3 regions of the Planococcus sp. TJ-301 genome follow, and region 3 is predicted to be linked to each of the others. Evidence: riboswitches for the same ligand, from Rfam matches in the RefSeq annotation. Region 3 holds a riboswitch; each other region holds the start of a gene.
The links. Region 3 has a riboswitch for S-adenosylmethionine ahead of metK (methionine adenosyltransferase). Riboswitches for the same ligand answer to the same signal wherever they lie in the genome.

Region 1: it holds a riboswitch for S-adenosylmethionine, as region 3 does, so the genes downstream of both, AC4EHJ_RS09350 (sulfite oxidase-like oxidoreductase) here and metK (methionine adenosyltransferase) in region 3, are expected to answer to the same signal.
Region 2: it holds a riboswitch for S-adenosylmethionine, as region 3 does, so the genes downstream of both, AC4EHJ_RS11070 (MetQ/NlpA family ABC transporter substrate-binding protein) here and metK (methionine adenosyltransferase) in region 3, are expected to answer to the same signal.

What each region holds. Positions count from the first base shown of each region.
Region 1 is NZ_JBZDOH010000001.1:1,901,277-1,911,083, forward strand. Features, by position in the region: gene AC4EHJ_RS09325 (DUF1048 domain-containing protein) at 1-178, opposite strand, end outside; gene AC4EHJ_RS09330 (SDR family NAD(P)-dependent oxidoreductase) at 492-1,289, opposite strand; gene AC4EHJ_RS09335 (GNAT family N-acetyltransferase) at 1,302-1,889, opposite strand; gene AC4EHJ_RS09340 (GNAT family N-acetyltransferase) at 1,944-2,996, opposite strand; gene AC4EHJ_RS09345 (copper amine oxidase) at 3,892-5,256, opposite strand; SAM riboswitch class I at 5,538-5,645, shown strand; gene AC4EHJ_RS09350 (sulfite oxidase-like oxidoreductase) at 5,726-6,388, shown strand; gene AC4EHJ_RS09355 (LLM class flavin-dependent oxidoreductase) at 6,441-7,499, opposite strand; gene AC4EHJ_RS09360 (putative bifunctional diguanylate cyclase/phosphodiesterase) at 7,797-9,807, shown strand, end outside.
Region 2 is NZ_JBZDOH010000002.1:16,291-26,097, reverse strand. Features, by position in the region: gene AC4EHJ_RS11085 (GAF domain-containing protein) at 1-489, opposite strand, end outside; gene AC4EHJ_RS11080 (DegV family protein) at 676-1,521, opposite strand; gene AC4EHJ_RS11075 (acyl-CoA dehydrogenase family protein) at 1,917-3,104, opposite strand; gene AC4EHJ_RS11070 (MetQ/NlpA family ABC transporter substrate-binding protein) at 3,143-3,970, opposite strand; SAM riboswitch class I at 4,172-4,298, opposite strand; gene AC4EHJ_RS11065 (protein-export chaperone SecB) at 4,629-5,027, opposite strand; gene AC4EHJ_RS11060 (hypothetical protein) at 5,060-5,464, opposite strand; gene AC4EHJ_RS11055 (hypothetical protein) at 5,488-6,150, opposite strand; gene AC4EHJ_RS11050 (hypothetical protein) at 6,875-7,477, opposite strand; gene AC4EHJ_RS11045 (IS30 family transposase) at 7,551-8,435, opposite strand; gene AC4EHJ_RS11040 (hypothetical protein) at 8,624-8,914, opposite strand; gene AC4EHJ_RS11035 (type I restriction endonuclease subunit R) at 9,004-9,807, opposite strand, start outside.
Region 3 is NZ_JBZDOH010000001.1:9,521-19,327, reverse strand. Features, by position in the region: gene metK (methionine adenosyltransferase) at 72-1,277, opposite strand; SAM riboswitch class I at 1,481-1,592, opposite strand; gene pckA (phosphoenolpyruvate carboxykinase (ATP)) at 1,830-3,419, shown strand; gene AC4EHJ_RS00155 (alpha/beta hydrolase family protein) at 3,483-4,268, opposite strand; gene ytkD (RNA deprotection pyrophosphohydrolase) at 4,249-4,707, opposite strand; gene AC4EHJ_RS00145 (Dps family protein) at 4,776-5,222, opposite strand; gene yidD (membrane protein insertion efficiency factor YidD) at 5,329-5,559, shown strand; gene AC4EHJ_RS00135 (metal ABC transporter substrate-binding protein) at 5,648-6,655, shown strand; gene AC4EHJ_RS00130 (MOSC domain-containing protein) at 6,692-7,354, opposite strand; gene AC4EHJ_RS00125 (nucleoside 2-deoxyribosyltransferase) at 7,387-7,812, opposite strand; gene AC4EHJ_RS00120 (hypothetical protein) at 7,809-8,162, opposite strand; gene menC (o-succinylbenzoate synthase) at 8,168-9,244, opposite strand; gene AC4EHJ_RS00110 (o-succinylbenzoate--CoA ligase) at 9,235-9,807, opposite strand, start outside.

The sequences.
Region 1 (9,807 bases), 1.9 Mb from region 3:
CATCACAAAATTCATCGACATCCTTGCCTAAGAAGTCAAGAACCTTTTTGTCCTCTGCCGCGCTTGTTTCAAGTAAATTCACTAAATCCGTAAATATCGCCATGTCACTACCAGGAGGGCCGACGCTAAACATAGTATGTTGAATTTTGCGAAATGCAAACCGATAATCTTCCGGCAGAGCAGTCCGGTTCTACATGAATGAATGATTATTATTATTGAAATCATTCTTAAGAGCCAACGGGATTTCAGCAAAGAAAAAAGCCCTCCAATAGAGGGCTTTTTTCTGGATGTTGAATGGAATTTTGCAAACTTGGACACCGAAGTCCTTCGAACTATTTCGGACCGTAGGGTAAATGCTTAAGATGAGATTATTCCCAAGCCAGTTTCCGAATGAATGCCGCGGCCATTTCGTATGGAGAACGCTGATCTAATAGTTACTATCTAGATAGAAATTATTTTTCATCACTTCGCCATCGAATTAACGGGTTTATTCAGCGCGCTCCCATGCCCCCGTCTATTCGGTACTGGCTTCCAGTAATGAACTTAGAATCATCACTAGCCAAAAACAAAACTAGCTTAGAAACTTCCTCCATACTTCCATAGCGACCCAGTGGAATGCGCGACGAAATGTTGTTTCTAACGGCTGAAGGGTCGTCAGCGTTCAGTGCTTCTTCAATCGCCTTCATCATAGCTGAATCCAAAGGCGCAGGGTGGATGGAATTAACACGGACCGAATCTTTGGCTACTTCCAGTGCCGCAGTTTTAGTAAGGCCGACAACGGCATGTTTGGAAGCCGAATAAAGAGAATTGCCGCTGCTGCCCATAAGGCCGGAAACGGAAGAAGTGTTGATGACACTGCCACTTTTTTGAGCGGACATAATAGGTAATATATGCTTTAGCCCTAAAAACACGCCGCGCACATTAATATTGATAACCGCTTCAAAATCTTCTATTGTCTGCTCAATCAGCGGCGCAATTTTTCCGATGATGCCAGCGTTGTTCAAAAACACATCGATTCTTCCCCATTTTTCGATGACTTGCTGTACATAAAGCGCGACTTCCTGTTCATCGCTTAAATTCGATGCCAAGCCGAGCACCTCTCCTTTGGAGCTCAGGCTTTCGACCACTGCGTCCAGAGCCTTTTGGTTAATGTCGACTAACGCCACCTTAGCTCCCTCCCGCAGTAGAAGTTCCGCGGTATTTCTTCCAAGCGCGCCCGCTCCGCCAGTGATTACAGCTACTTTTCCCTCAAGTTTTCCGGCCATGAATTTTCCCCGCCCTTTCAGCATCGTTGCTCCGCTTCAGCGATTTACTGGCTGTCCACTTTCTTCTTCCATCCAGTAATTGCTTTGCCCACAAAGTTCTTCATATTCACTTTTTAGGATGCCCACGATAATCCGATCGTAGTACCGGTTGTTCCTATAGGCATGCTCACGTATTCTGCCTTCTTCCCGCCATCCGCATTTTTGGACGTAGAGATTATAAGATGGGACATTATGTTCGACAATATCTCCATCCAAACGGTGCAGCTGCAGTTCTTCGAATGCATATTTCATGGTCGCCATCACTGTATCCCGTCCGTATCCGTGGCCCTGCATATTCTTTTTTCCAATCAGGATGCCATGGTAAGCGGAACGGTTTTTGAAATCGATGTTCGTTATGGTTGAAATGCCGATAAAGCCATCGCTGGGGGTATCGATTGCAAAACGCAAGTGATGGCCGTCAAATGCTAGGCTGTCAAACCACTTGTTCTGCTGGTCCGACGAAATGGGGTGGGACCACCCTCCAAGCAAATAACCGATATCCGGATCGTTATGAAAACTTCTCAAACTCTCCATATCGGATTTTTCCAAAGCCCGCAGCGTCACTTTTTTCCCTTGAATGTTCATACCTGCCACCTCTTCCCAAGTATTATCAAGCTTGACCAATCATCTTGCTCACTCTCAAATGCTCCGATATAACGGGAAATAGCCGTCTACTGAGAGGGACCGGCTTGCTGTCATGGCTACTAATTCAGCATAAATCTCCGGATTATAAATATTTGTCCCCAAAAAATATTTGTAATTATTGCCATTGGTGAAAGATGTTTTATATTGGAACAAACTATCTCCTTCCCGGTAACCACCGCCTAAGTGCAATAATTTGCACTTCATTTTTTTGGATAATATCACCATGAAGTTGAAGAGCAAATTATTTGGCCGCAGATCTAAATAGTTTTTGTCCGAAGCACCCAAATGGTAATGGGCAAAATATTTTGTGGCCAAGAGGATGGCTGCAGCTATGACTTTTTTCCCTAAGTATACAAATAAGAGATATGATTTGGAGACGAGGGTATCTACAAGCTGTTTTTGGATAGCCGAAAAGCAATAATAATAACTATCGGCTGCCTCTTTGCGCTTCATAGTTGCATTATATAAGTTCAAGAAAATTTCAATATTTTCGTCGCTCTTATCAACTTTTTTGCAATAGAGATCGTTGGATAAAGCCTTTTTAATATTCCGCTTAGTCATTTGGCTGTATTGTTGCTGGATTTGCAATAAACTTCCTGATAAATCGACAGCAGTGGTCTTGCGGATGTAATTTAAATTGCAGTAACCGCTTAGGTAACTGGCATTATTCAAGAGAGGGTGCAGCCTAACGATTTCTGAAACAATATCTTTTTCCAAGCAATACGCATGGAATCGGCTAGTGAATTCTTCCACAACTTTCGCATTCCCAAAAATCAACGGTCCCCCATATCCGTATGGAGTGGTGATATCGTAGATTGGTTTTGCTGTATAATGGTTAATCTCTCGCAGGATAAAAGGATAAATGACCCTTCCTAGATTATTTTCAAAGAATACGAGCTTTGCCTGTCCATTCTCTTTTTCTGCATTCCATTCGCAATATTCATAAGTATAGTAAACATCCTTCACAGGAAATTCATTTACTACCTTATCCCAGTGATCTTTCGTTTCAATGATAGTGATGTTTGAAGCTTGGATGTCAATCATCATAATAAACGCCCCTCTCTTTAGATGCGAAATTATGTAAATAACTAACAGTTGATAAGTTTATTATTACTGCTCAAAGTTAAAAGTAGGTTAAATCAATATAATTTTTCATCAGATTTTCAGAGATGAGTGAAATGTTGCTTTGTGCTGGTTTGATAGGAAATTAATAGTGGGAAATTAAAGCAGCATGCGTTGAAGCTTATGCTTCCAAAAGAATTTTAATACACAAAAAAGCTAGCCGATTAAGCTAGCTTTTTCAAGCGTTCGAGTTATTCCTGTCTCCCTTTGCGAATGCTGATAATTGTTTTCAAACGTTCAAACATCAAGTTTTCTCCATTAAATGCCCATCTTTTCTTGAACCGGATGAAACTTAATAATAAGTGATTTTTTCAATTTCCTTTCACATTCACGTTGCTGGATGTTCAGTTTTGCAAAATTTCCAAAACCAAGGCATTAAGTTATATCCTTATCAGGATAACAAAGAGTAAGTAAAAAACCTTTGAATCTCTTATCCCATAAGTTTTTATTTTTCTAGTATAGAAAAATCGGAATAATTATTCCTTAAACTAAAGCATTAATAATGAAGGCTGAAAAATACTTATGCTTTTCTTTTTGAGAAAAAATTTTTATTGATTTTCATTGTTAAAGACAATGAACCGGCTTTAAACGAATACGGGATGAACCTGAAAGCTGCCGTTTATTCTCTTGATAATGATTAGGCTGCTGACACTTTTAATGAGAATATTAAATTAGATGACTTAGTTTGGTTAATGGCATGTACCCCGTAGTCAACAGGTGCATGCTTTTTTACTTCTCTGCTTCATCGATCCATATAGAAATCACTAGTATAAAACAAAAAAAGCTAGCCGATTAAGGCTAGCTTTTTCAAATGCTGCGATTACTGTTGTTTGCGTGTGCGTAATGCGATCGTAGTTGTCAATCCAGCAAGCATTAATCCTGCAAGGATCCACATGAATGGCAATGTTGATGACTCAGTGCCGCCCATTCCTGTTTTAGGCATTTCAGATGGCATTGCTGCTTCACCGAATTGCTCAGGGAATTGGTCAACGATTGCTGCTGATAGACCAGCTGCAGGCATTGTCATGTGCGCGTATGCTTCACGCATAGAGCTGTATGCTGCGTCATAGTCGCCAGCTACATAAGAATCGAATGATGCTAGCAATTGGCTTACGTGTGCAGTCAAACCTTCTTCAAGTGCTGCAGCAGGTACACGGCCTTCAGTTGCGCCATCAAGAAGTGCTGCTTGTTCAACGATGTACTCGTCAAGTTCAGCTTTTGCTTTTTCTTGCCCTTCAGCATTGTCTTCACCTGTTGCTACTACGTAATCTACAAAGTAACCGATGTGTGATTTCCATGTTTCGTCGAATGCTGCTCCAGCTTCTTCGCCGTAAACGGATGTTACTGCAGCAGTTAAGTCGTCAGCATTTGCCAATAAAGAAGCAGCTGCCGTGTCGAAGCTTTCAGCGCCATCAGCACCGTCTTGCATTGCCATTACCGCTAATCCAGCATGCTCAGTGAACGTTGTGTTCAAAGAAGCGCGTAGATCGATTGCCGGTGTGTCCGGGTTTGTGTTTTCAAATTTATCAGCGAATTGGTCAGTGATTGCGATTGAAAGAGTTTCAGCGAACATGCTCATGTGCTGGATTGATTCGCGTTCAAGAGCATATGAAGTTTCAAAGTCTCCCGCAACGTAAGCGTCAAACGATTTGATCAACTGGTCAATGTGCATATCCAAGCCTTCGCTCACAGCTGCTGCTGGCAAACGTCCTTCAGTTGCTGTATCGAAGAATTCAGATTGTGTTGTTTTGTATTCTTCAAGTTCAGCCAAAGCCTGGTCTTTTCCAGCTTGATCGTCATTTGCTGTTGCTGTTACGTAATCCACGAAATAGCCGATATGCGATTTCCAGATCTCGTCGAATTGAGCTGCGCCTTCTTCACCGTATACAGAAGCGACTGCCGCTTTCAAATCGTCAGCGTTTGCCAACAATGCGCCAGATGCCTGGTCGAAGTCTTCTGCTCCGTCAACGCCTTTTCTCATTGCTTCTACTGCTAAGAATGCATGCTCCGTTAAAACTGTATCAAGTGCGATGCGAAGTTCGCCCGCTGGTGTTGCTGTTCCTGCTCCAACTTCGCTAGACGCTGGAGTTGAATGTGATGATCCGTGGCTGTCAGCCAATGCCGCTGTCGGCACCAATAGGGCTAGTGTAAGTGGAAGAGCTACTAATAATTTGTTGACTTTCATAAATGAACATCTCCTTTTTCTCTGTGTTTTATTTGATTCTGACTACAAAACGCACGTGGTTCATTTTTAGATCACTCTTTTTTAAAAAAACTTAAAATTCTTTTTTTCTGCCCTGTGATCCGTCCACCTGCCCAATTTTCTTTATATAGAAGAAAGCCGTTTTTTTCTATCTGAACGGCGTTCTAAAAAGTTTTATTCGAATAAATTCTTCAACATCATTGTCATCCCGTGGCCAATTGGATAGAATAAGTCTTATCAGAAAAATTACATAAAACTACGTAACCTTATCAAGAGAGGCAGAGGGACTGGCCCTATGACGCCCGGCAACCGCTAGTTTGACTAGTATGGTGCCAAATCCAACAAAGCAGCGATGCTTTGAGAGATGAGGGAGAGTCTGTTCTTGCTTTTGCGCCTAACTCTTCCTCTCGCGAGGGGGAGTTTTTTTGTGTGGAGGAGTGATTAGATGAAGTTGAACAAAGCAGACCGCATCAAACGGACCCGCGTGCCGGTGGCCGATCCGGCACTCGCTGACCGCTTGCCGCCCGGGCAAGTGCTGACCGAGCGCTTTCCAGTTTTGCACGAAGGCGAAGTGCCCGAATACAATATGGACGACTGGACACTGAAAATCTATGGCCGCGTCGAGCAGGAAGTGACGCTGTCGTATAACGATATTTTGGAGCTCCCGCAAACGACGGTGCAGCGCGACATCCATTGCGTGACGCGCTGGTCGCGCTTTGATAATTCCTTTACTGGCGTGAAGTTTCAGGACTTGATGAAAGCGCTCGGCGTTACGCCAAACAGCCAATATGTCATGCTCCACGGCGATTACGATTACACGACGAATGTCGCGCTCAGCGATTTGGACCGCGAAGATGTGCTGCTCGCCCATTCACTGGACGGCGAACCGCTGACGGCCAAGCACGGCTATCCGCTGCGCTTTGTCGTGCCGCATCTGTATTTCTGGAAAAGCGTCAAATGGGTGCGCGGCATCGAGTTTGTCGACGAGAACCATCCTGGATTCTGGGAGCAGAACGGCTTCCACCTGAACGGCGACCCGTTCAAAGAAGAACGGTTTTCAGGAGAAGACCTGGAGATTCCGGATGATGAATGGGAAAAGAAAGAATTCGATTGAACGCGAAAAAACGGCTCATCCCCTGCGGATGAGCCGTTTTTAGGTTTTGTAGTTATTTTATGGCGGTGAATTTTTTCACAGCTGGCAAAATTTCGGTCGCAATCAGCTCGATGTTGCGCTCGATCCGGCCGAACGGTACGCCACCGAAATCCATTTGGGCGATATAACGCTGGTGGCCGAACACTTCGTGCTGGTAGAGAATCTTTTCGATGATCTGCTGCGGGCTGCCGATATTCATCACATGATGGGGATGCGCGCCTTGCATGAAATGAGGCTGTGGAAAACCTCGGCCGTTGGTGCGCATCATGCCTTTATCCACATGTGGGTAACTTTCTTCGAATGCCTGCTGCGTCGTTTCGGCCGCGTTGAAAAAGCCGGCAGTTGCGACCGGGAACTCAGCGGGATCGAAGCCGTTTTCAGCTAATGCTTCGCGGTAAACATCAATCGAATGCCCGAAACTTTCAGCCGGCCCGCCAAGTGTGGCGAGCATCATCGGCACGCCTGCCTGTCCGGCCTTTATGGCGCTCGACGGATGGCCACCGACTGCCCGCCAAATCGGCAATGACCCATTGTGCGGGCGCGGGATGACCTCGGCGTCGCGCAGCGATGCGCGGAATTTTCCGCTCCAATTGACCTTTTCCTGCCGGTTGATCTCCAGCAGAAGATTGAATTTCTCTTCGTACAATTCTTCGTAATCATGGACATTATAGCCGAGCAGTTCAAAAAGCCCGATGCGCGAAGCGCGTCCCGCAATGATTTCCGCACGTCCGTCCGAAATCAAATCGATCGTCGAGAAATCCTCGTATACCCTTACCGGATCGGATGTGCTGATGATCGTCGATGAACTTCCCACCTTGATGTTCTTCGTTGCTTGCGCAATCGCACTCAGCACGACGGTATGCGCTTGTGTGGCGAAAAATTCCTGATGGCTTTCGCCGACGCTGAAGAAATCCAGCCCGGCTTGGTCCGCGAGCTTTGCCATTTCGATGATTTCCTTGATCCGTTGCCCCGCAGTAATGCGGTTGCCCGTGTGCGGATCCGGCAAATGGTCGCCAAGCGTATAAATGCCGAACTCCATCCCTTTGCTTTGGTCAATGCGGTATTTCTCCATCTTCATCCGTCCCTTCCGTATGTACTTTAAATGCCCTAGCATCAGTATATCTTCCATCCGGCGTAGATGTTACTAATCCGCTTGCCGCTTTTATCCTTGGCTTTTCAGGCTTAATAAAGGAATAAAAACCCATTCTTTTGTTTTCCAAATGCGAATAAACTTATTCCATTTTAAGGAATAATTAACTATAATAAGGAAAAATATACTTTCAAAACAATTTTTTATTCCTAGCCATTTCATTTCAAAAAAATAAGGAGGTGAAACGCCATTACCAGTTTATCCATCAAAAATGCTTTCATGCTGTACATAGTCCTGCACATCGGCGTTTTCTATTACTTGGTGCTGCACAGTACAGCCAATGACCCGGCCACTTTGCTGGCGATCAATTTGGTTTCCGCTTTCGCGCCCTTAGTTGCAGCTGCCGTCTTGTTCGCTGTTTACCGAAAGATTTCCGGCAAGGAAAAAGTTTTCTGGCTGCTGGTTTCTCTCGGCTGCTTAAGCTACGTGATAGCGGAAGGCCTGTGGATTTACACAGAAAACGTCCTCGGGAAAGAAATACAATACCCGGGATGGACCGACCTGTTCTATTTTCTGCAAGTCGCTTTTTATCTGGCCGCGATTTTGTACCATCTTTGGCAGGTACGGAGAAATCTGCAGCCGTTAAAAGTCATCTTTGACATGGGCATCATTATGGCCGTGTTCACTGCGCTCAGCTGGCATTTCATCATTCGTGACCTCATAATCGGACCGGCTTCTGTTTTAGCGCTTATCGTTTCCGCCAGCTATCCCATCGGCAGCCTAATGCTGCTGTTCGGCCTGATCAGCTTTTACACAGGCTCTTTCCCGCTTTTCTCCCGCAATGTTCTGAATTTGATAGCAGCCAGCTTGTTAATCCAGATTGCCGCTGACAGCATCTACCTTTACACAACAGCAACCGGCAGCTACTTTTCCGGGACCATCTATGATCCGCTATGGTCGCTCGCACTGCTGCTGATGGCACTTGCCGGCCTGTTTGCGCTTGAAGAACAAGTAATATCTTCACCGGCTCCGCCGCTCGACAAAATAAGTTCTGGCGTTGAACTGCTGTTGCCCTATTTGAGCATGGCGATTTTATTTGTGGTCATGATCTTCGAACAAAAAAATGGCATGAACGGTTTGATTGCCGGTGCTGCAGTTTTAATCCTGTTGATCATTGCCCGCCAGGTTTTAACGCTCACCGAAAACCGGAGACTGCTCGATCAATACCATGGGCTAAATGAAAAGCTCGAGCAGAAAATCGGCCAGCGCACATCCGAGCTCAGCGTCAAAAACGAACAATTGTACGAAGCGATGCATCAGATGAAGCATATGGCGTACCATGATGTTTTAAGCGGATTGCCGAACCGCCGCCTTTTCCTTGATAAGCTAACAGTTGCCATGGCCGAAGCGCGGCTCCATTCCCACAAGGTAGCCGTCGTTTTCGTCGATTTAGACCGTTTCAAGAACGTTAACGATACGTATGGGCATGAATTCGGCGACATGCTTCTGAAAAGCTTTTCCAAAAAAATTACGGAGGTCCTCCGTAAAGAAGATACCGTTTCCCGCCAAGGCGGCGATGAATTCACTCTCATTCTGAACAAGATCTCTGAAGAAGAAAACATCGTTCCGCTCATCAGCCGCATCCAGGCCGTCGTCGAACAGCCCGTCACCGTCAATGGGCAAGACTTGAATATTTCTATGAGCATTGGCGTTGCCGTCTTTCCCGAAGATGGGCGGACGACCGAGGAATTGATGAAAAACGCCGATATTGCCATGTATCACGCAAAAGAACAGGGACGGAACAATTTCCAGTTTTTCTCGGAAGACATGAATGCTACGCTGAGCCGCAAGATCCAACTGGAAAACGGGCTGCGCAGGGCATTGCTCCACGAGGAATTCTTTCTCCATTACCAGCCGCAAGTCAATGCGGCGACCGGTGCGGTGACCGGCATGGAAACACTAATCCGCTGGCAATCCGCTGACGGCGCTATCGTCTCTCCTGGCGAATTCATCCCGCTTGCAGAAGAAACGCGCTTGATTTTGCCGATTGGCGAATGGGTGCTCACTACCGCTTGTCGGCAAGCCAAACTTTGGCATGACAATGGACATCGCCATTTGAAATTAGCCGTAAACTTGTCGCCTCTGCAATTTCTGGATAACAGCCTTTTGGATATCGTCGGGACGGCATTGGAAAAAACCGGTTTTCCCGCTTCTTCTTTAGAACTTGAAATTACAGAAGGGGTCGCAGTCTACGATGCCGAAGCAGCCATTGCTAAAATGGAGGCGCTGC
Region 2 (9,807 bases), on a different contig from region 3:
CAAAGAATCTCTATAGGCAAAGCGCTCCAGATCCAAATAATAAGAAAACATCCTGACTATTCTTTGCAGCAGAACTATGCTCTTGCTGTTGAAATGGCTTTCTTCGTGATGCACTGCACACAAAGTTCCAAACCGCTCCCCGTTTACGCGGGAAATCGGAATCCCTAAGTATGACTTGATATTGGCTCCTTCGAGTACTTTTTTTAAATCACTCGGACAAGCTTTTTTAATATCCTCATAAATTAATGGCTGTTTTTTTTCAAAATCAATTCGATCACATACTGTCTCTTCAAGGTTTATTGTCATTCCTTCAGTCAGAAGAATACTTGTGTCAAGATCTGACAGCTTCAAAATAATTTGCTGCGTATCGCTGAATGAAGTTAAGTAAATCAATTGGTCAGGCAGAATTTCTTTTGCAAGATCAAGGACATCTTCAGCCAGCTCATCAAAATTCTTATACATTTGCAAGTCTTGTACCGTTATTACCATCATGCACCTCGATTATTGTCATGTTTTACTTCTCAGTTGATTAAACTAAAATTTTACTTTATTTCTTAAATTTTAACATATATAGCTAAAGACTGTTTAATAAGATTTCTGCTAATCAAGGAGCCGATTAAAAAGAGGCAAACCCATTTTGGATTCGCCCCTTTTTTAACCGTTTATAATAAAAAATCAATAAGCAACCCAGCTTAACCCCGTAGTTCCTTCCCCCGCATGTACCCCGACACATACACTAAGTGGAACAACTTGTACTTTTAAGCCTGGAAACTCCTGCAAAAGCTCGTTCTTCCATATTTCTGCGTCAGCCGCATTATTGCAATGAATAGCCGCAACTTCCGGTACAGTGCCTTTCGCCATATCCGCGCGAAGTGCATCAGTCACGGTATTTTTTGCCCGCTTGTTTGAACGGACTTTTTCTTTCATGACCGTTTTTCCATTTACAAACGTAATGACCAGTTTGATGTTCAGGATATTGCTTAAGAATGCTTGTGTGCCGGAAACCCGACCGCTTTTATGCAATTGGTTCAAGCTTGAAGGTATAAAAGATAAATGCGATTTAGCTGTCATATCCTTTATTGTCGCAACAACTTCTTCTACGTCCTTGCCTTCTGCCAACAGGCTATCGCCAATTTCAATCATTTTCACCATCGGAAAAGAACCGATTTTCGAATCAATAGGATACACTTGGAAGTCTGACATTTCCGTAGCCGACTGCGCGCTTTCAAATGTACCAGAAAGTCCGCTGGATAGGTGTAAAGCAATCGCAAAATCATATCCTTCGGACTGCAATTTTTCGTATAAAGAAAGCATTTCTCCAATTGCTGGCTGCGAGGTTTTAGGCGAGACTTTCGCTAAGCGTAATTTACCGTAAAACACTTCCTGTGTAAGGTCGAGGGACTCCCGATATGACCCATCGTCAAAAACAACGCTAAGAGGCAGGACATATACATGATGTTTTTGGATGAAAGCTTCATCCAATTGCGCAGCTGTATCCGTAATCCAAGCTATTTTCTTCATTAAAAAATTTCTCCTTTAAATGCAATTCCGTATCGGAAGCAATTCTCTGCTACGGATAACTTACCTGACGCACCTATGGGAGGCTAGTGATAGGTGTCATATAAGCGCAAACTAAACAAGAACGTTTGTAAGCGCAGACATAATTTGAACTTATATAGCCTATTTCCTTGATGGTTGCAGCCGCCAAAATAATTAGTTGAAACGTTCGTAATTTCCTAAGGCGCGAGACGAATGCTCATACTAAAAAAGAGCGGTGATCCAATAAAGGGTCAGCGCTCTTTTGATGTTTCATTTCTTCTAAAAGAAGTGGATAAGAAGAATATTCATGAATTTAATATGAATCAAATTGAACGAGTTCTTATGGAGGGTGGAATAAACGGGAGAGCTTCTAGTTGCTATTTAATGACTTGTTCACTCAAAGTTTTTTTCACAGCCTGGTTTCCAATCGCATAGTCAGCAAGCAACGGAATAACCATATCATCCATAGGTGGATTGTGAAGGCCCGCTCTCACATCCCGGTAATATCTTTGCAGTGGGCTCTTTTCTGATAAACTATGAGCACCTGCTACCCTCATTGCCAAATCAACAACGGTGATTGCTGAATTGGTGACAGCTACCTTCACGGCTCCCAATTCCGGATTCATCTTTGATCGTTCCTCTTCATTCGACTCATCCCACTGCTTCGCTACAGAATATAGAAAATGTCTCGCTCTGACTAGTTCCAATTCGATTTGGCCAATCTTTTGCTTAACATTCGGCAGCTCTATAATCGGACCGTTAAGACTATTCGGCGAGTATTCTTTTGCAAAACTGATGGCATAATCCTGCGCTGCCTGTGCAATGCCGAGGTAGCATGCTGGAATATGAAGCAGCCATCCAGCTGCCTGTTTTTTTCCAGGTTCGAGAATTTCGACTAATGAGTCTTCCTCAAGCTTGACGTTATTCAATATCAAATCATGGCTCCCTGTACCTTTCATGGCTATACTATCCCACGTTTCTTCGATCTCTACCCCTACTTTTGAGCGTGGGATGAGGAAAAATCCAATTTCACCTGTCTCTTCAATCGCAGCTGTTACGTTGAAATAATCCAATACGGGAGCCATTGTCGTAAACGTCTTCCTTCCATCGATAACCCAATGCCGTCCATCCTTTTTAGCTGTTGTAGAAGGTTTTCCTCCCCTTGTCGGACTTCCTGTTTGCTTTTCTGTCGCACAGTTATTGATCAATGTCACATTTTCTCTGATATCGTCAAATAGTTTTTTCAGCATAGACTCTTTCCATCTATTCTTTTCTCCCAGATCTTTAATGATTCCCATGTGCCAGCCGATGGACAATCCTGTGGATCCATCAGCCTTACTGATAACTTCTTGGTAGCGCAGCATCTCATATAATGAGATGCCTGCTCCTCCGTACTCCGCTGGAATCGTCAATAAAGGATAATGGATTGCTTTCAGTTCTTTAAAATTCTCAAATGGAAACCTTCCTTCAAGATCGTTTTCGGCTGCTCTTTCTGAGAATGAGGCAACCGTATGTGTCAGTAACTGCAAACGCTCTTCAAAGGTCTTATCTGCTGTGATATCCATGTACACTTCACCTTTCTTTTTCTAATACGGGTTCTTATTTATTGATCCCATTCCTCTGTTAAGATGAACCCGTCATATTGTTCATTCGACTCGATGTATTCCTTAAATTCCTCTGATTCATATGCTTCCTTCAAATCTCTCGCCCATTCTGTATCCTCGTTTTCTTCCTCAATCGTTACAACAATCCGGTGCTGCTCAGGTGTATCTTCAATCTTGAGGGCATCTGTAATTTTCCGGTCCGGAGCATTGGCAATATAATTGCCATTGACGACCCCAAAGTCAATGTCCTGCAGTGATACTAGAATTTGAGCAGGGTCTAATACTTTAATGTCAATGTCGTAATCGGCTGTTTCAACACCTTTTAGGTTGAAATCAGTCACCCCTGCATCAGACGAGACAGTCACCCATCCCAACTCCTCAAGAATACGCACCGCTCTTTCCTGGTTTACCGGATCATTCGGCACCCCTACGGTTGATCCGTCTTTCACTTCATCCAGGGATTGATGATGTTTAGAATATAATCCTTGAGGGGCACTCGGCACAAAAGCAATACCGGTCATATTCATGTTTAATTCATCATTCATCCCTTCCATATAAGCTGTACTCTGAAAAATACTCGCATCAATTGAACCTTCTTGCATTGCCGGATTCAACTGCATATTCTGAGAGAAGGTTGTCGTATCAACGGTGTACCCTTTCTCCTCTAAGATGGGCAAGATGCCTTCTTTGAATTGCTGCTCATAAGTGCCAACTCCGAAACCGACCCGCACTTCTTTCGTATCCCTTCCGGAAGCTTGATCATTGCCGCAGCCCGCTAATAATAGGGAAGCTGAAAGCCTCAACACACCAATTAAACGCTTTTTCATTTGCTATCTCTCCTTGTTTTTCATTATTTTACTCTGCCCCTGACAAATCTAAACCAGTTGCATATGCGGCAATTTTATAAACTGGAAATGATGTAAAACATTTCGGCGGTTCGATACCTTTTACTCCTCACTCTTCTCAATCCATTGAATAGAAAAAAGCCCCCTCTCCATAATTAAGAAGAGGGGCTCACGGTCCGGCTCTTCTCATCTTTCAAGTGCTGTCTAGGGCACCTGCTGGATTTGGCACAGTTACAAATCGGAATGTTCTCCAATTAGTTCCGCTGCCGAAGCTTCAAAGGGCCAGTCCCTCCACTTCTCTAGATAAGAATTTATGTATACTCGGAAATTTAATACCGAGTAATCTGATGTGATTAATACAATATCAGACGATCCATTTCATTACAACACATTTTCAGAAAATCATTTTAATATTTTATTCAACAGAATAGAAAAACTCCCTCTCACTTAGTGAGAGGGAGTTTTTCCGGAAGGGCTGATGATTTACATCATGCCGCCCATTGACTAGCGACAGATATAGGATGGGATGGCATACTAGAAAACCTATTATATAGAAGGTTTTCTTTTTTCTTATTTACAGAAAACTATACAAAGCTATTTTCAATGTTGCCGGAGTGTTGCCAGAATTAAAAGTAACGTCTTAATCTTGACCAAAATTACTTGTATTGATTGTTGGCAATAAAATTGCATCATGCGAGTCTAAACTACTCACCATCGATATAATACTCCGTACATAAGGATAGAGTATAGCAGTACCATTAACTGATAAGAACTGGTGTATTTGATCAATATCATCAAGATTATTAATTTCAAAATCTCCAATAACTTTGAGTGATATCTTAATATCGTTCTCTGTATTTTTTATACGAACAGTCAACTCAACTTTTCCTTCTTTAAAGTCTTCTGTGACTCCGTAATTTAGAGAAAGACTTAAATCCTTATCTTTTTGGTCTTCAAATTCTTCATCGAAATCCATTTCTTCTTTCGTAAAGACTAATTTCTCAATTGAATACCCTCTAAATGTGATAACTGGTTCCATTTTAATACTCCTTTAAAGAAATCGTTTAGAATTCAAGCCGCTAATGAGACTTCTTTTGATACATTCGTTGTTACTACATCCTTATTAATTATTGTATTCATAACTGCTGAAATTGTATGGTCGGCTGAATTTAAAAAAGTATGGTTAACTTCTACATTCAACTTAACATTTTGACGCAGCTTCTTTTCTTCAGCAATTTCTCCTGTTTGATTCTTAACATTTTTAGTTGAAGAAGGAAATAACATCTGACTATATATGCTATCAAATAAAAGCTCTTCCACTTTTTGCGTTTGATTTTTTTTCACCATAGCAAATTCTCTGTATTCTTGAACTTCGTTCATAAAACTACTTAGTTTTTCTTCATTTTCTTGCATAACCGGTTTTATAGCGGAATGAAAAATATCATTTAGTTTCATGAGTTGTTCACTGTTCAACATAACAATCACCCCTAATTTTTTTATTAGATTTGATTCAATCCGATAATTACTTCTGTATCTTTTATGGCTACATATTGAGTAAACCAGGGATCTTTGTTTTTTTTCCCTCCACCATGGGTAAAAGTACACTTAATTATCTTGAAGTTTTCGACTAACATCATGTATAAATCAATTATTAAACCAGCTGCATGAGGTGTTCCTCGAAAGTTGTTGTCTAGACAAGCCTCTAATAATTCTCGGAATTGTCGAGCATACCCCTTATCTTCAGGTCGTTGCATATCTTCAAGTTGTTTCAAATCATTAACAACGAATTCTTTAAGTTTTTTTCTGTTCAGCCGTGAATCCATATTAAAAATATTGGTTCCTTGACACAGCTTTTCATCTACAATTATCTCCACAATTGCATCATGATTGGCACTATATTCTAGTGCTTGCTCTAAATCTGTTTCTACAAAGCAATATACTCCAACTCCTAGCCAACTCACATATTGTTCATTGCCTTCGGCATCAGTGAATTTTTGAGGAATTAATAATTGATTAGTATCTACAAACTCATCTTTCTCAAACCAACCATTCAGAATGACTTCTCGGAGATAGGCAGCTAAATCATAATAACTTGGATTGATTACCTGTTCATCGACAATAGAAGCCGCATATTCAGATTTTGTACTGTGATAGAATTTCATAGTATTTTCCTTTTCAATAAAAAGTAGCTGGTAAGCTGTCTCGCTTTGAAGTTACGACAACTACCTTTTAGAAGTTGATTTTGTATCTTTTTTATACTATACCACTGGTTAAGTACTTGTACACCCCAGACGGATTTACAAAAAGACAACGATATGTCGGGAAGAAATGTCATGCACATGCGTCAAAAAACACCTATTCAAAGTCCTTTAGGACCATCTAAACAGAGTTAGATACTTTTTTTAGGCCTAATTACTATTAAAAACCACTTCTCGTTAGAAGACCTCCTGAGTGCTTTAAAATGGGTATGTCTGATATTACTTTTTTATGAAAAAAATTTCGTTTCAAGAAATCAAAAGATTTTTGTCGCTTTTAATCACTGTCTGTCCACGCATTTAGTTACTACCAAGTATCCATTATTTCTCTCATCACTACCAAGCTTTCCTCATAAAACCAAAACCACTTACTTTTATCTTTCCGTCGCTCCAGTAACTTCATCCGCGGATCATCAAAAAATTCGTTTACTAAGAATGACTTACTCATACAGTTTCGTTTCGCCATTTCGTTTATATCCCAAGTAAAGAGAACTTGCTGGATAGCTTCATCTAATTTCTTATTAATCTGTTTGCGAGTCTCTTCTTGGTCAATCGTAATTTTAAAATGATACTCCATAATTAAACAACAAAAATAGCACCCTTTTCAGAGTGCTATTCCGCATTATCTTTTCTAATTTTCATCAATATCTTCCAAGGCTTTTTGAAAGTCTTCAAAAATGAAGTCATTTTCAGTGTTTTGAATTTGAACTACCGGAGTATAGGCATTGTTAAGTTTTTCGCGGAAACTATTTATTTCTTTCTCCACATCTTTTTTTGCCTGATTCAGTGTTTCAAAATCTCCGCCAGAATAGTGACCAATCAAAGTAACTTCGTCATTTTGTTCACTTCCCAATGTTAACCATCTTTCTTCACTAACATCTATTAATGAAAAATTAACGAAAAAGTGTCCAGGGCGATTAAATACGAAAGATTTTTCGTCAGAAAACCTTAAACTGAAACTCTCGCTTCCACTTCTCGCTTCTATACCTATTACTCCTTGCATCTGAGGATGTTCAAGTAACGCGACTTCATAACCTATTGGTTCTAAGAAGTCTTTTACATCATTCACAATCTCTTCTCTTTTCGACTGCAAAGCATTCGAATAATTAGTTGAACCTTCTAACTCTGAATATGTTTCTCTTCTTATGATAAAAAATCTTTTCAAATCGAGCTTCAATTTTTCAATGTCCACTTCTTTTTTTGACTTGGCCAATACGTCTTCAAAATATCCCATAAAAAAATCTCCTACATTTTACAACTATCTTGTTCTCTTCTCCACTTAATGCTTTTATACTTTTGATAGTTTGTCAAATTAAGTGCAACACTTCATCCATGAGTGCTTCGTTTAATTCACTTTCACTGACGCTGGCGAAATCGGTTTTCTTTGGAAAGAATTCACGCAAAAGACCATTGCCATTTTCGTTGCTTCCACGCTGCCAGGAAGAATACGGATCCGCAAAATACACTTGGATGTTCAGATCTTTTTCAAGCGAGCTGTAACAGCTGAATTCTTTGCCCCGGTCGGTGGTTGCCGTGAGAAAGCCGTCCTCCGGAATGAGTTGACACAAGGTATGAACCGCCTTCTCCATGGAGGCTGAGGTACGGTCCACCATTTTGACGGCGGTATACCAGCGGGTTTTCCGTTCAATGAAGGTGGCCACACAGGCTTTGCTTTTTCCGCGGCTGGAGACAACGGTATCCAGTTCCCAGTGACCGAAGGTCTCCCGTTTCCGGACCTCTTTCGGTCGTTTGGCAATGGGTGTCCCAATGGTAAAACGGCCCCGCGTTTCCTGTGGTTTCCGCCGTTTGCCTTTCTGCCGCAGTACAGTTAGCGGCACCTGAATCAACCCTTCGTAGATCCAGCGGTAAATGGTTTTAAAGCACAGCCTTCCTTCGAATAGCCGGTTGGCAATCTGTTCCGGGGACCAGGTCTCGTCAAGCTTCTGCTGGACAGTGGCCACTGTTACTTCTGTCCCTTTGGACTTCGCGCCGCAGCGCTTTTTCTTGCCGGCATAAGTTTCCTGAGCTGATTCTGCTTGATAAGGACCTGCACTTTCGCAACGCTTCATTTCCCGCGAAACGGTAGAGGGACTACGTCCCAATTTGTGGGCTATTTCACGGATCGAGTAATTCAAATCCGCTAGGGTTTCTATTTTGACGCGTTCCGATATGGTAAGATGGACGTAGCTCATGACAGAACCTCCGTGTAGTGTTGGTGTGGTAACTTACATTTTACACGAATCTGTCATGGGCCCTTTTTTGTTTTTAGGGTGTTGCACTTAATATTACAATTCGTCTTATAAAAAATAGCCCAGTTCTTTTGAATATGGACTACACACCGCATTTACTCCGAAGGCATCTTAGAAACTAAAGTACTCCATTAAAACAAATCGGGTCTTCTTTGCGCAAAATAATACGGACGTCTTTCAATAAAATCAACCGCTTTAGAATCACTTAACACATCCGTTTTGCTCTCTTCAAATCGTTCATTTTCCTTTCCATCGAAGAATTTTCCAGTAGTAATTCTCGTTAACTCAATAGTCCCATGTGATACACTAATTTCATCTTGATAACTATTTTTACTGTAACCAGTAGTGTAAGGTTGATACGTATGGTTTAGTCCATCAAATTCTCCTGCTTTAAGGGCAGCTAAAACCTCTTCTCTTTTCATTTGACCGTTCCCTCCTGACACCAATGTGTCTAATAATTATGTTCACAATAACTCTTCATTTATTGTATAGTTTCTCAGTCAAAATGGTTTTACTTTTCACTTCTCAAATCTTTATATGCTACCCTCGCAACAATTTCCATAACCGATTGGTAAAATTCGGAGTCCTGGAAAAGTTTTTCAAAAGACTTCGTTGATTTTTCGTAATTGTCCATTGCAGATTTATGGAAGAAGTCTGGAAAAATACTCTGCTCAAAAATTTCAGAGTCGTTAGTTTTGGCTGAGGCCTTCAAGCGCTTATCCTGCTTAACTGCCTTATAGAGCACTTCTAGTATAACTCGGTCGCCTTCGGTGAAGTTCCCTTGGAATTTATCGTTTACTCGCTGAATAATTTCTTCCAAAAGTTCGTCTTCCTCGATTGATTTGACGGCTGTCTCGATTTCTTTTGGATTGACGAGAATGCTATCTACTGTATTAGGATTTAATGTAATATCACCTTTAAATGTTTCTTTAAGTTTAAAGTATTCAAGCTTCAACTTGTCTTCTATGCTAATATCGCTCGTAGTGACTCCCGGAATAAACTTATCGAGATAAGAAGTAAAGACATACTCCTGATGCAATTCTTTATCGAACATCCGGGCAATTTGAATGATATATGCATACCATTTATTGAAGTTTCGAATGGAAATCCGAAACTCATACTGTTCTTCCTCCGACAAGTCGCCGTACCGCTTCAGAACCGGTTTCAAAAGACTCGTCATTGCCCCAAGCTCTTTATCTCCTTGCGTTCCCTTTTTATAATATATCTTAAGGAATTTAGTTATATCCTCGGTATTGTAGAGCTTATAGTTTTGGATTTTCGTCTGAATATCATAAATCATATTGACGTCGATAGC
Region 3 (9,807 bases):
TTGATGCTGTTCTTATTCAAAAAAAGACGACCGGCAGATTTGCCGATCGTCTTTTCTACTATTATATTAATTTATTCTGCAGCAACGCCTGATTGTTCTTTTAGGATTGCTGCTTTATCCGTACGTTCCCATGGCAGATCCACGTCCGTACGGCCAAAATGTCCGTATGCTGCAGTCTGCTTGTAGATTGGGCGGCGCAGGTCAAGCATTTTGATGATGCCAGCTGGACGCAAATCGAAGTTTTCGCGTACTAAGTCAATCAAAGTGTCTTCGCTTACTTTGCCTGTTCCGAATGTATCGATAGCGATTGAAACCGGGTGTGCTACCCCGATTGCGTAAGCCACTTGGACTTCACATTTGTCTGCAAGGCCTGCAGCAACGATGTTTTTCGCAACATAGCGTGCAGCGTATGCACCTGAACGGTCCACTTTAGTCGCATCTTTGCCTGAGAAAGCACCGCCGCCGTGGCGCGCATAACCGCCGTAAGTATCTACGATGATTTTGCGGCCAGTCAAGCCCGCATCTCCTTGTGGTCCACCGATAACAAAACGGCCTGTCGGGTTGATGAAGTATTTTGTATCCTCATCGATCAAATTAGCCGGAACGACTGCGTTGATGACATATTCTTTGATGTTGCGCTGAATCTGCTCAAGCGTCACTTCTGGGTGATGCTGAGTCGAGATGACGATTGTGTCAACGCGGAACGGTTTATTGTTTTCATCGTATTCGATCGTCACTTGCGTTTTGCCATCCGGACGCAAATATGGAAGGATCTCTTCTTTGCGCACTTCTGCAAGGCGGCGAGCCAGTTTATGTGCCAAGCTGATTGGCAATGGCATCAATTCTTCTGTTTCGTTAGATGCGTATCCGAACATCAGACCTTGGTCTCCTGCTCCGATTTCATCCAATTCTTTATCAGTCATTTGCCCTTCGCGTGCTTCAAGAGCCACGTTGACTCCCGCAGCAATATCCGCTGACTGCTCATCAATCGCTGTCAAAACAGCGCTTGTTTCAGAGTCGAAACCGTATTTCGCGCGTGTATAGCCGATATCTTTAACTGTTTGGCGCACTACTTTTGGGATGTCGACATACGTCGATGTCGTAATTTCTCCCGCAACAAGCACCAAACCTGTTGTTACTGTCGTTTCGCATGCTACCCGTGCGTTCGGGTCTGCTGCTAAGATTGCATCAAGGATGGCATCTGAGATTTGGTCACAGATTTTATCCGGATGTCCTTCTGTTACTGATTCTGATGTGAATAATTTACGGTTTGTCAAAAAAAGCTCCTCCTTATATCCTGCGAGATTGCTCTCGAAATTGATACGGTACTCGTTTTCCCATGTCAAGTCCGTTCCAGCCGAACTGGATTGAACTTCAAGCCGTTGTGGCCTTTGCACACGAGGATTAAGGGCGATTCATAAAAAAATCCCTTCGCTCATAAATAAATGAGGAAAGGAAAAATCATCATAAGCACCTTTCACTCTTATCGTCCAAGGTTGAGTTCCTTGCTTCAGGTTTGGCACCTTCTCTGCAAATGCAGCAGGTTGCCGGGTTTCATAGGGCCTGTCCCCTCCACCAGCTCGGAATAAGAGTATCCGTACAATTTTTCATCATACGGAATGTATATAGTGATGTCAACGTTTTTAGCCAAATAGAAGTGCAAAACTTTATTGATCCACACGATGAATGGATTAATGCCAAATTATTGTTACTTTTTCATGTCACCGGGTTATTAGTATAGACTAATGGCTATAATGTGTTATACTAATCTACGAAATATACAAGCTCCCCATGGCTATGGGAATAACCGAAAAGGAAGGTACATATAAATGAATCCAGTAAACTTCTCAAGCAATTTAAAGGATCTTTTAAATGGCCAAAATATACACGTGCAATTATCAGTTCCACAATTAATCGAAGCAGCCACATCCCGTGGAGAAGCTGTTTTGACGAAAGATGGCGCAGTAAAAGCTGAAACTGGCAAATACACTGGCCGCTCCCCTAAAGATAAATATATCGTAGATGAAGCTATTTCTAAAGATAAAATTGACTGGGGTTCTGTAAATCGCCCGATTTCATCCGAAGTTTTCGAAAACCTGTACGCTAAAGTGCTGGACCACATGAAGCAAAAAGATGAGCTGTTCGTATTCAAAGGATACGCCGGTGCTGATCCTGAATCGCGTCTGGGCATTCAGACCATCAACGAATACGCTTGGCATAACCTATTCGCTCATCAACTGTTCATCCGTCCGACAAAAGAGGAATTGACAAGCCACGAAGCGCAATTCACAATTGTCTATGCACCAACGTTCCACGCAGATCCTGCTGTGGATGGTACGGATTCTGAAACTTTCATCATTGTATCGATGGAGCAAAAAATCATCTTGATCGGCGGAACAGAATATGCCGGCGAAATGAAAAAAGCGATCTTCTCGATCATGAACTACCTGCTTCCTGAACAAGGCATCCTTCCTATGCATTGTTCAGCGAACGTCGGCGAAGAAGGCGATGTAACGTTGTTCTTCGGTTTGTCTGGAACAGGCAAAACAACATTGTCTGCAGACGAAAACCGCAAATTGATCGGCGACGACGAGCATGGCTGGTCTGATAACGGCGTCTTCAACATTGAAGGCGGATGCTATGCGAAAACGATTAATTTAACGCGCGAACATGAACCGCAAATCTATGACGCAATCACGTTCGGTTCTGTACTTGAAAACGTAGTAGTGGATGAAGAAACACGCATTCCGGATTACGCTGACGGTTCTTTAACAGAAAACACACGTGCAGCATATCCGATCCATGCAATCAAAAATATTGTCTTCCCTTCAGTGGCAGGCCATCCAAAAACAATCGTCTTTTTGACTGCAGACGCTTTCGGCGTACTGCCTCCAATCAGCAAATTGACAAAAGAGCAGGCGATGTACCATTTCCTAAGCGGATACACATCGAAACTTGCGGGCACTGAGCGCGGCGTCACTTCTCCGGAAGCGACATTCTCTACGTGCTTCGGGTCACCTTTCCTTCCATTGCACGCGACTGTCTACGCTGAAATGCTTGGCGACAAAATCGATGAGCATGGGTCTGAAGTGTTCTTAGTGAATACGGGCTGGACTGGCGGCGTCTACGGCGTCGGGAGCCGCATGAAATTGTCGTACACACGCACAATGGTGCGTGCAGCAATCAAAGGCGAACTCCACAACATCGAAACGGAACAAGAAGCTGTATTCGGCTTGCAAATTCCGAAAGAAGTGCCAGGTGTTCCTACTGAAGTATTAAACCCGCGCAATGCTTGGGCTGACAAAGCCGCTTACGATCAGAAAGCAAGAGAGCTTGCACAAGAATTCGAAGCGAACTTCAAGAAATTCGGTACTGTCTCCACTGATATCAGTGAACAAGGCGGACCGATTAAAAACTAACTAGGAAAAAGAAGCTATCCATAGCGGATAGCTTCTTTTTTTGCGGCTTTTTTCCTTGAGGTCTTATTCATCCACTTCTTGGCTCTTCATCCACTCAGTCAAAGACCGTGCCGTTTTACGGTTCACGGCTGGCGGGAAGAAGTGCGTATAGTCCGGAAAATACCAGGTTTCGTGCTTTTGACCGTTTAGGATCAACGCTTCTTCCAGCAAAAACGCTTGTGCTGGAAACACGTTTTCATCTTTCAGCCCGTGGATAATTAGAAACGGAGCTTGCGCTTCATTCAAGCGCATCAAAGGATTTCTCTCCTCATACGCCTCCAATGCTGTATTTGGCGTGCCGCCGTAAAGCCGCTTCATCATACGCCGCATATCTGGCCGTTCTTTATACGTCAGTACGGTATCTGTGACGCCTGCCCAAGTGACGACAGACGTAATGTCGTGCCGCAGGACTGCGGTCCATATAGCCATGATTCCTCCACGGGAGAAAGCCAGGATATGGACTGCCTCTGAGCAGAATTGTTTCAGCACGTCGACTGCATAAACCGCGTCCCATCGATCCGCTCCGGCAAATTCATCGCGCCCTTGCCCGCCCCGGTTTCCACGGTAATAAGGTGCAAACACCACAAATCCTTGTGCGGCGAATTGTGCGATCCGCGCCGGCCTGACCATGCCGATTGACTGGATGCCGCCGCGCAGGTAAAGGATGCCGCTATAAGCGCCTCTTTTTTCCGGTTCGGCCAGCAAGCCTTTCACGAGCAATCCTTCTGACCAATAACTGATTTCTGTCAGCCGCACATGCGGATTCGGCGAAGGATACATTTTCTTCGATTTAATCGTTCCATTTTCCAAGATGCTCCACCTTCTCCATGATTGCCTTCATTCCGTCGTCTTTCATTAGAAAACTATATTTGTTATCCGGTTCTAACTCCCCTATGAGCACGATGCCGTCGGTTTCCATCAAGCGAATCTCCTCTAACCGCTGCGCTTTCCCGATAAAGACGGTTTTACAGAACGGACGATCCGTATTGACGCGATATTCCGCGAACCATTCCAATTCTGCGAGAACAGCACCCGTTTCCTCGTATACTTCCCTTATTGCCGCCTGCTGTAAACTTTCGCCAGGCTCCGCCTTGCCTCCCGGAAACTCAAGCCCCCGTTCTTTATGCTTCGTCAGCACCCACTCGCCGCTGAATTTGCAAATAACCAATACGTGCCTGCATGGCGCAGGAAACGATTCTTTTTCAAATGAAAGCTCGCATTCGATGCCGTTCAGATCTATATATTTCATCCACTCACTCCTTGGCTCATAAGAAAAAGCGTGCACTGTCGTTCAGTGCACGCTCCAGTCCTTCTATTTTACTTCTTTTCGCCAAGAAAAGCAGATAACATCCAAGAATGCTTTTCAAGATTCTGATGGATAGCGTTGAACATATCTTCGGTCATGTCGTCGCCGTCTTCAGCAGCCAATTCCATGCCTTTTTTCAGGGATTTCATGACTTTATTATAATCTTTCACGACTGTATCGACCATTTGTTCAGCCGTTTCCTTTGATGTCGCTTCTTTTACGACCGACAGCTCCAATTGCTCTTTCATCGTCGCAACCGGTTTGCCCCCAAGCGCCAATAGGCGTTCTGCGATTTCATCCATATGCAAAGTAGCCTCGTTGTATAATTCTTCGAACTTCACATGCAGCGTGAAAAATGAAGGGCCTTTCACGTACCAATGAAAATTATGTAATTTCGTATACAGCACCGACCATGTTGCCACCTGTACGTTCATTTCTTGGTTTAACTCTTTTGACATATTGCCCACTCTCCTCAAGTTTTGATAAGCTCTTATACTTTATTTATACCTCTCCCCTGCTTACAATAAACATACAGACAATTACCGTGAAAGAAGATGAATCTAATTGAAGACATTCCTCTTAAAGTTTTTCCGCTTTTACCAGCGGTTCATTTCTCCCTTGTCACCGCCAAGCTGCCGCTTCTACCCGACCTGCTCCCATTACGGAATTGAAGCCGTTGAGAAGCATGGTGCATTGAAAGGCGGTTATCTCGCAGTACGCCGAATTTTAAGCTGCCACCCTTTCAATAAAGGCGGCATCGATTTTGTCCCCGAAGAATGGCCACCAAAAAAATGATTGGTGGTTTTTCTTGTGTTTTAAAAAGATTTGCTGTATTATTCGTTAAGTAGTTAAAACGTAATCATTACATTTTGGAGGATAAATTATGAAAAAGTTATTTGCAATCTTATCATCGGCTTTATTATTAGCGGCTTGCGGCACTCCGGCCGGCGAAGAACAAGCACAAGACGGACAGGCGGACGAGTCGAAAGTCCAGGTTTACACGACTGTTTATCCGCTCACATATTTTACGGAACGGATCGGCGCTGAGCATGTCGAGGTTCAATCGGTCTACCCTGCCGGAGCGAATGAACACAGCTTTGAGCCAACGCAACAGGACATGATCAAGTTGGCAGAGGCTGACTTGATGTTCTACGTCGGCTTAGGCTTGGAAGGCTTTATCGGCAAAGCGAAAGATACATTGAAAAATGAAAAGGTCCAATTCACAGCAACATCCGACTCGATCTCGGACGAGGAGATGGATGCAGCAGCTGGACCGCATGAGGATGAGCATGAGGAAGAATCCCACGATAAGGATGCACATGAAGAAGAGCCTGCTGAAGAAGCTGGCCACGACGGCCACGACCACGGCTCAACAGACCCGCATGTCTGGATGTCCCCTGTACTGAGCCAAAAACTGGCAGCATCGATCAAAGAGTCATTGGTTGAACAAGATCCCGACCATGCTGAAGACTACCAAAGCAATTACGATGCATTAGTTGCTGAACTTGAAGAGCTGGATGAATCGTTCGTTGCATTGTCTGAACGCGTCAACAACAAGACATTCTTCGTTTCGCATTCGGCATTCGGCTATATTTCCGAGCCATATGGCTTTGAACAAATTGCAGTCGCCGGCTTGAACAGCCAGGACGAACCTTCCCAGAAGGAACTGACCCAAATTGTCGATCTCGCCAAGGAGGAAAAAATCCAACATATCGTTTTTGAACAAAACGTTTCCTCCAACTTGACGGAAGTCATTCAGAAGGAAGTCGGAGCCGAAGCAGTTGAAATGCACAATCTCGGCGTGCTTACCCAAGAAAACATCGACAACGAAGAAACGTATTTCACGTTGATGGAAAAGAATCTCCAAACGCTTGAAACCATATTGAAATAAACAAAAAGCACTGCGAATCCGATTCGCAGTGCTTTTCTATGTCGTTAGTTTCACTAACCGTTTTGTCAGCCAGTCTTGCCATTCTGCGGCAAGCGCTCGAGCTTCCAGAACTTGCTGGATTGCCTCAGCATTTTTCGGCTGATGGAAATTCACGTTATTGGCATACAACACAGAAACCCCTTTTGGATCCCTTTCGATTAACTCTACCCGGTCATCCGACGCGACCATCCCTTCCTCCAGCACACGGCAAAGATAGCCGGTAAAGCCGGTTATCACCATCTCTTTCAGGAAAGGTGCCATTTCGAGGCGCCGATCGATCGTGTTACAGGGCACGCGGCCTTGCGTCACTTGGACGACAGCTTCGCCGATGCGCAAAACATCGCCGATATAGATGTTTTCTTCCAGCATATCGGTTAGCGTCAGGTTTTCCCCGAACGCGGCTGGCGGCAGCCCAATACCAAACTCCTGTTCCCAGCGTACATAATGTTCGAATGGATAAATGCAGACAGCGCGGTCCACCCCGCCGTGATGCTTCATGTCTGCTACTCCATCGCCATGAAAGCCCTCTTTAGCCAAAAAAGCATGCTGTACCGGTTTTTTGCAAATTGCTGTCAACATTTCTTTGCCTTCTCCATAAAAAAGCTTTTCCGGCATGCCGATAGCAAAATACTTGATTTCAGCCCCTTGGATATTGTTCATCGCCAAGCCCCCTTTTGCGGATTCTCTTTGTTTTATTTTAACATTATGGAATGTTTGGCCAACTGCGCGTTGTTAATCGTTTGAGCGACAATTCCTACCAGGTCATTCAGTGTGCCGATCACCCGCTCCACTTCCGGCAAATGGTAGAACGTGGTCGTTGCCGAAAAATCATAAACGGTATCTTCTTCGGAAAACAAATACACCTTTTTCTCTGTAGCCAGTGCCAGCCCAAGCTCGATATGGCTCCCTTTGCCTGCAGGCAGCAAGATAAAGAACATATCAGCTTCAAGGACTGCGGCTTTTTCAAGCTGCCCGATTGCAGCAAGAGCTTCTGCATTTTCGGCTCTGCTGTTCAAGGTCCAATCATAGGTCTGTTCATGCCCCTGTTCGATCAGCATGCGGCTAAGGTATTTCACCATTTCCTGGTTCGAAAAACTTGATGCTATGTAAAATTTCATGTATTGGTCTCCTTTTCCCGCTTAGCCATTTTTAAGTAGATCTGCACCGCTGTAATTGCCAGCAGCAGCCAAATTATTGGATTGCCAAGGGATATCCCCATAGAGGATGTTCCGCCAAGCAGCGGCAGCACTATTAGCAGAACTAAAAGGTAAAACGTGGAGCCCAGCATCCATAATGCTTGCCCCTTTACATTGCTGTGTTTTTTTGAAGCAAAGCCACCTGCCAGAAAAAGAATGGAAATGACAGCAATGGCAATCCATTTGCCCATGTCAAATCCCATCAATTGCGGAAAATGATCCTTTACCAGCAAATAGGTCATCGCCAATAACATGATTACTCCCCTTAACATGCCATTCACCCTTCTCTCTGCCAATCAACGCGGTAACCGATACCGGCATCTTTGCTCAACTGAACTTTTCCATTTTTTATCCTGATTTCAGGTTCGATAATATCCCGATCCCAGAAATGGCGGGACGCGGAAAAGTCGCCAGGAAGCGTGATCCCTGGCAAGGAAGCGAGCGCCAGATTATGGGCTTTCGAAACTCCGAATTCGATCATTCCGCCGACCCACATGCCGATTGAATGTTCACGGCACAGCTCAACTACTTTCAGCGTTTCGCTCCAGCCGCCGAGCCTGCCCATTTTCAAGACCAGAATATCCGCAGCCCCTTCGGCGATTGCCCGTTCGGCATCAGCTAAACAGCCGATGCTTTCGTCGAGGCAGATCGCCGTTTCCATAACGCGTTTCGCGCGGGCGTGGAGTTGCCATTCTTGTTCGCCGAAAGGCTGCTCGATCAACTTGAAGCCCGCGCCATCGAATTCCAGCAGCCGCTCCCAAGAAGCTTCTGCGAATGCACCGTTTGCATCAGCAAAAAACAGCATCTCCGGGTACCGGCCAATGATTTCTTTTAAAAGTTCGACGTTGCTGTCTGGCGTGATTTTGATTTTGACCCGGCTATAGCCCGCAGAAAAAGCCGCAGCCACCTCATCGCCGATTTTGTCTTCATCCGCCGCAACAACGACTCCTGCCGGCACCGGTGCATCCGAACCGCCGAGCATTTGCCATAGCGGCATCCCCCGTTTTTTCGCGAACACATCCCACACAGCTGTCTCTACTGCCGCTTTCGCCATGCGGTTGCCTTTGACAGCGGTAAACAACTCAGCCACTTGTGAGGGACTTTCCAAGGTTTTATTCAATAAAAACGGAATCAGTACGTGTTCGATGACAAAACTACAACTGGTGACTGTCTCTTCCGTATACCAAGGAGTTGAAAACGCGACACATTCACCGAACCCTTCCAGCCCTCCATCAGAAACCACTTTTACGATCAGGCTTTCCCGCTCCGTAACCGTTTGCAGCGAGGTTTTAAAAGCATGCTTCAAGGGTTCGTTGACCCGCTTCAGCTCAATCGATTCGATCGTCAATCCCATGTTTTCAGCTCTCTTCTCAATAGCTTGTTCGAGGCATTGCGCGGCAGCGAATCGACTTTTCGGATCCACTTTGGCACTTTATACGATGCAAGCCGCGTCTGGCAGAACTCCACCAGTTCCTGCTTTTCCACGTCATCTTTCAATACAACAAACGCCACCGGCACTTCTCCCCATACATCGTTCTTTGTGCCGCAAACGCCCGCTTCACGTACAGCTGGGTGCTCAAGCAGCACTTTCTCGATTTCAGCCGGATAGATGTTTTCGCCGCCTGACACAATGAGATCTGAGCGCCGGTCGACGACGTACAAAAATCCTTCATCATCCAGATAACCCATGTCGCCGGTATGTAGCCATCCATCCCGCTGGACTTCGCGCTCTGCGAATTTGCCGATATAGCCTGGCGACACTTGCGGACCGCGGATGTGGATTTCGCCAATGTCTCCAGGCTTCAGCGCTTCGCCAATACGAACCTGGTAAAGAAACAGCGGCTTGCCGGAAGAACCGACTTTGCGGTCTGCATCATCCGGCTGCAAAGTCGTCGTCTGGGATGAAGTTTCCGTCAT